2 linked regions of the Natranaerobius thermophilus JW/NM-WN-LF genome follow. The main gene of each other region encodes a partner of the protein of the gene in region 2 in a complex. Links are inferred from orthologs where the notes say so. Each region holds a gene or a part of one and is shown on either strand. Other genes may lie near its edges.

The links.
Region 1: the proteins of flhF (region 2) and NTHER_RS08910 are in contact, whole or in part, in a crystal structure (PDB 3SYN), measured with the Bacillus subtilis proteins. The link is inferred for Natranaerobius thermophilus JW/NM-WN-LF from one-to-one orthologs.

The regions. Positions count from the first base shown.
Region 1 is NC_010718.1:1,829,321-1,832,372, reverse strand. Bases 80-3,052 are described here. They hold NTHER_RS08910 (AAA family ATPase), read right to left. Parts: upstream 2,136-3,052; coding sequence 1,023-2,135; downstream 80-1,022. Other genes in these bases: NTHER_RS08905 (acyl-CoA dehydratase activase-related protein), read right to left, coding at 2,185-3,052; cobO (cob(I)yrinic acid a,c-diamide adenosyltransferase), read left to right, coding at 397-951; NTHER_RS08920 (nucleoside recognition domain-containing protein), read right to left, coding at 80-252. Outside these bases: more of NTHER_RS08920, read right to left, coding at 1-79.
Region 2 is NC_010718.1:1,482,952-1,486,029, reverse strand. What follows is about bases 52-3,050. They hold flhF (flagellar biosynthesis GTPase FlhF), read right to left. Parts: upstream 2,252-3,050; coding sequence 851-2,251; downstream 52-850. Other genes in these bases: flhA (flagellar biosynthesis protein FlhA), read right to left, coding at 2,252-3,050; NTHER_RS07165 (P-loop NTPase), read right to left, coding at 52-858. Outside these bases: more of NTHER_RS07165, read right to left, coding at 16-51; more of flhA, read right to left, coding at 3,051-3,078. UniProt on the Bacillus subtilis protein: Necessary for flagellar biosynthesis. May be involved in translocation of the flagellum.

The DNA of each region.
Region 1 (3,052 bases), 350 kb from region 2 along the record:
AGGAACATTGAAAACAGGCCTCATTAAAGGTTCTAGAAGGGTGCCCCCAAAATGTATTACACCCAATCGAACCATAAATTCAGAAAGAATAAAAAAAGGAAGTAGTGCGGGGAGAATTACTTCCCACCAGGTAGTCAAACCATGCTTGGCTCCGGCAATCATGGCAGAGGATTGCACTTTGAATAACGAAAATATTAATATTATGATCAATGTCAACATTAATGTTCTAATTTTTTCTCCTCTTGATTTCATGATATTCCCCTCATTGTCTATTTCTTATAAGCATGGTATGAATAAAATTTTTAAATATTATAATGATGGCAGGTAAAGTGATAAAAATCTCGAACTAAAAATATAGTAAATATAATAATCCTATTGCTAATGGTTAAACATTAAATAAGAAAGGAGCTGATTAAAATTAGCGATGAAAAAAATGTTGGGGCTGTACAGGTTTACACAGGAAACGGAAAAGGTAAGACAACAGCTGCTTTTGGACTTGCCTTTCGTTCTTTAGGACATCAAAGAAAAGTTTGCTTAATTCAGTTTATGAAAGGGAGTGAAAATTACGGCGAAATTAAGGCACTAAAACAATTTCCCACAGCTGAAGTGATACTTGCAGGTCGTGAAGGCTTCATTAATAAAGATGCTCCTGATGTTAAGGATGTAGAGCTAGCTCAGGATGGTTTTGAGAAAGCTATGGATAAATTGACATCGAGGGATTATGATATGGTGATTCTAGATGAGCTAAATGTAGCCGTAGATTTTCATTTAATTGAAGTAGAACAAGTTATGGAATTACTTAATGAACGACCTGAGAATGTTGAATTAGTTATTACGGGAAGAAATGCTTCAGAAGAATTAATCGAAAAAGCAGACTTAGTAAGTGAAGTTAAAGAAATCAAACATCATTTCCAAAAAGGCGTTGGAGCACGAGAAGGAATTGAATATTAATTTAAAATAAATAATATTTAATATGGAGAGATACAAAATAACAACCGCAGTTTTTTTAAACTGCGGTTTTATTATTTTTTAAATAAACTAGCTAATTTATTTAAAAAGCCGGTCATTCCTCGGGAATTAGATTGATTGTTTCCTATTATATTATTAGCGAGTTGTGTGATCTCTTTAGATGGGGGTGAAAAAGGCCATTTATCTATGATGGGATGTTGATTTCTAGCTGCTTTTGAAAATAGTCGACTTTCTTGAACAAAGCCAAGATATTCAAGAGAGATCCCTAAAAATTGTCTTGCTGCAAAGCTGACTTTATTCCCCACATCTTGTCCTTCTTCTTTACTGTTTGCTTTATTCACTATGAGTTTAACAGGTAAATTCTTATTTTGTTCTGTTATGACTTTAGTCATAGCGTAAGCATCAGTAATTGCATGGGGTTCTGGTGTGGTAACCAGTAAAATCTCGTCTGAAGCTAGTAAGAAGTTAATTACATTAGAGTCAATACCTGCACCGGTATCAAAAATAATAATATCAGTGTACTGTTCCAGTTTATTGAAGTTTTTAACAAGCTGTTGAAATTGAAATGTATTCAAACTGGCAATATCCTGCCAACCAGAACCGCCTGGGACCACTAATACGTCTTTTGGCCCCTTAATAATGACATCAAAAATATCTATTTCTTCGTTAAATATATGAGTGAGATTGTACTTTGGAGTCATTTTTAATAAGACATCAATATTGGCCATTCCTAAATCAGCATCTACTAAACAAACTCTCTGTCCCTTTTTTGAAAGTGCGATAGCCAAGTTAATTGCTAGACTACTTTTTCCTACACCACCTTTTCCGCTTGTGATAGCTAGTACTTTAGTACTTATACGATCTGATTTTTGAGAATTATGCCTACTTTTTAAAATGGAGTGAGGAGCTGCAATGATTAGAGATTGTTCTTGACCAAATTTACGAGAAAGAATTTCCGATTCAAATACTTCGTCCATGACTGTAACTTTTATTTGGGTTTTAGTTGGTAAAGGAATCAGTTTGCCGTCAGAGTAGGGGACAGTAATTTTTAATTCTTTTTGATTAATATCAATTACTTGGCAATGATATTCTTTTGAATAGATACTATTATTTAACGGGTGTATCTTAATATCTTGACCAGGGTGAATATTTAATAGTGTATTCATTTTGACCCCTGCCTTAAAATATTCTCTTAAAGATATTTTCTATATCACATTAAGAAATCCTGCAGTGTTCGGATTGACTATGTCTTTTTTTTAGGATTAAATCAATAAAAGCTTCTAGACGAGTATTAACACCCGCTTCACCTGTTTGTTCATCAAAAGATAGTGACATAATGGGAAAATTCAAATCATTACTAGCCTTTGGTAATACACCCTGGGCAGTGATTTCGGGCATACAGGTAAAAGGAGATACATGAATAACGCCATCTAGCCCTTCTAAATGTGCCAGAACAGCTTCACCTACAGACTCTCTTCCATGTCCCCCAACAAAATCGTTTAGGTATGGCTTGGCAAGTTTTTTGATCTCATGTTTCTTTTCCTTTTGATGATTCTTGCCGGGTAATAGATTTTCCTGGATCCAATCAGATAAATAAATACTTCGTTCAATTTCGACTCCCAATAGTCCTAACTTTTGTTCAATTTTTTGGTTGGCTGTTTCATCTAAATTTAAAAAAATTTCCCCAACTATGGCTACTCTAATGGGATTTATAGATTTTTCCGTGACGAGTCGAGACAATTCTGAGTTAAAATTTTCTTTAATTTTATCTACTTCTTCAGGTGAGTTGGCCTTGTTAAGTTTTGTAAAAGTAGTGGTTTTTAAATTTTCAAGGGAATGTTTTTCTTTTTCATATGGTCGCCATTCATTAAGGCTCTTAGAAACGTGATCAATAGCTAAAAGTTTAGTCCAACTAAGTTTTCCTGCTTCTGATAACATTTTAAGAGAAATATTTTTAATTAAAGGTGAGATGCCTTTAATTAAGTTTATGAAACCGGCAGAAGGTGGTTCGCCAATTACTAGTTCAGCTTGATAACCTAGATCATTCAATATTTCTTTATGAACGGGTCCGTAGAAACCGAAT
Region 2 (3,078 bases):
AGCAAGTCTACACAATTAACCCTGGCATGAAGCTTTTACGTTTAATAATTTGCGAGCCAGATTCTTAATTGCTATTCCAGATGAAGTATTCGGTTCAGACATTAATGCAGGCTGCTGTCTTTTTATACTGGTAGATATATACGAATCTTCTAGGATATAACCCAATAAGTTTATCTCGTAATTAACATAATGTTTTAAAACTTTATTCAAGTTCTTCCATGTAGAAACAGCTTCTTTTTCTTTATGGCACATATTTACAACGAGATTAACTTCACTAGCTACTCCAACGTAAACAAGTGACTTAACCAAAGCGTAGGTGTCTGTAACTGCTGCTAATTCTGGAGTAGTCAGCACAATGCACTGATCACTTAAATCTGCAAAACTAAATACGGTCTGTTTTACGCCAGAACCTGTATCTATAATAATGAAGTCATAATCAGAAGTTCTCTTAATATCTGTAACAAAGGCCAGCCCTTTTTCAAATCTGGAAGAATTCCCTTTTTGAAGGTTCCTATATTCAGTCCCGCCACAAATTAAATCAATTCCAGGATAAACATTAATGATTGCTTCCCTAAAATCTATTTCTCCTCTAAGCAGTTGCTCTAACTTGGGATTAGATTGAATCCCCAATAAGATATCTAAGTTAAACAATCCAAAATTACCATCTATTAACAATATTTTTTTATTCAATTCTCTAAGAGCAAAAGACAGATTGACAGCCAATACACTTTTTCCTACTCCACCTTTTCCACTCGAAATTGTAATGATTTCGGGTTGATGTTCTATAGTGGGGGCACTATGTTCTCCACTACTTTTTTCCTTAACCAGTTGTCTTAGTCTTTTAGCTTGATCATTCATTGTTCTCACCCAATATTTTATCTAATAGTTTTTCTAAGGAAAATTCTTCTAAATCATCAGGTACATTTTGTCCTGTAGTCACGTATGAACAACCGGTTTGAAATTCCCATAAAAGATTTAATAAGTTTCCTAGATTGTCAGTTTCATCAGTCTTAGTCAAAATAAGGCTGTTAAAATTAATGTGATTGTACTTGGCAATAATATTTTTTAAATCTTTATATTTAGTACCAAGGCTTAACACCAAATGATTAATATGGGGTTCACAGGTTTCAATGAATCCTTTCAGTTCTTTCATTTGCATTTCATTTTTATGGCTTCGTCCAGCTGTATCAATAATGATTAAATCTTTATCTTTTAATTTATGCATGGCATCTTTAAGTTCTTGTGGTGTCATGACTACTTCAACAGGTAGGCTTAATATATCACCATATGTTTTTAATTGCTCCACTGCAGCAATTCTGTATGTATCTATAGTAATCAAACCCACCTCTGCATTTTCCATCAAAGTATGCCTAGCGGCTAACTTGGCCACAGTTGTAGTTTTACCTACTCCAGTAGGGCCAATCATGCTTATAATTCTTGGTCCAGTAGTGTTTTTGTCCTTTAATGGGGTGACTTGTTCTGATAATTTTTTACCAATAATGGTTTTTAGTTCACGAACAAAGGCTTGTTCATCTTCTAACCCTCTAAAATCCATTTCTTTCATAGTTTGAGAAATCAACTCTTGAGCTAGCTGATCAATCACATCGTGCTCTAAGAGTAAGTCATAATATTTATTTACATGTTCAGGGAGTTTGTCTCGAAAAGAACTTTGTCTAACTTCTTTCATCATAGTTTGCATCATATCTTTGGTTTGATTAAGTTCGTTTTTGAGTTCTTCCAAAGATTCATTATGGGTATTTGAATAACTGTTTTGTGCTTTATCTGTTATCTGTTCATCAATCTTTGGGGAGGTTTTGCCTTGGACAGAATGAACAACATCTGTACTGCTAGTTTCATCCAATTCGTTATTATATTCCTGTTGGCGTTTTTCGATAATTTCGCGTAAATGTTTAAATTGTTCTTTTTTATTTTGGTTGGTATTTGAGTTGTTCATATTGGCCGGATGATGATTACTAAAGGAGTTTTGCGTCTTAGGACTTTTAGAATTATGTTTTGGTAAAGTAAGGGAAAATTTATTATCATCTTTATTTTCTGCAATATTATCAAATTTGGTTTTAGCTTCTGCATCATTTGCTACAGTCACTTCTAGCATAGTTTTACCAAATAACCCGAAAAAACCACCTTTTTTGACTCTCCGGGTATTTAGAATTATAGCATTATTTCCCATTTCTGCTTTAATTTGTTCTAGTGCTTCTTTTTCACTATTGGCCAAGTATTTTTTGACTTTCATTTATGTATTCACCACCCCAACAGATTGTGCTTCAATTTGAGGATCTAATTCATGAAAAGATACCACCATCAGATTTGGTAAAAAACCTTCTGTTAACCGTTTAAAATACAATCTCACCATGGGTGAAGTAACCACTATTGGCTGTAAACCCTGTTGGGTAAGTTGTTCTGTGTAATTCTTCAGTTGTTTTTGTATTTTTTGAGTCACCTGTGGTTCAATAGATAAATAGTTCCCATGATCTGTTTGTTTGATGGAATCGGATATTTTTTGTTCTAATTCTGGACTTAAAGTAATCACTTTTATTGGCTCACCTTGCAGTTCTTTTAATTTAGTGGTTATTTCCCGGTTGAGATTTTGCCTAACATACTCTGTTAACATATCAGTATCCTTGGTAACTGCTCCGTAATCAGTTAAAGTTTCCAAAATAGTTAATAAGTTTTTGATTGATACACCCTCTTTTAACAGATTTGCCAATACCTTGCGTATTTCTCCAATGTTCAAGATATTGTCAACCAATTCCTCTACTACCGCTGGATAATCATTTTTAACATTGTCTATTAATTCTTTAGTTTCCTGTCTTCCAAGTAACTCATGGGCATGCTGTTTTATAATCTCTGTTAAATGAGTTGCTAACACCGAGGGAGGATCAACTACAGTATATCCCGACATTTCAGCTTGTTCACGCTGGCTTTCGTCTATCCATAAGGCAGGGAGACCAAATACTGGTTCTTTAGTTTCTGTTCCTTCTAAACCCAGGTCCTCTGGTTTTCCACTTGAATCTCCCGGAATCATCACTAAGTAATGATTTGGTAGTACTTCTTCCTTGG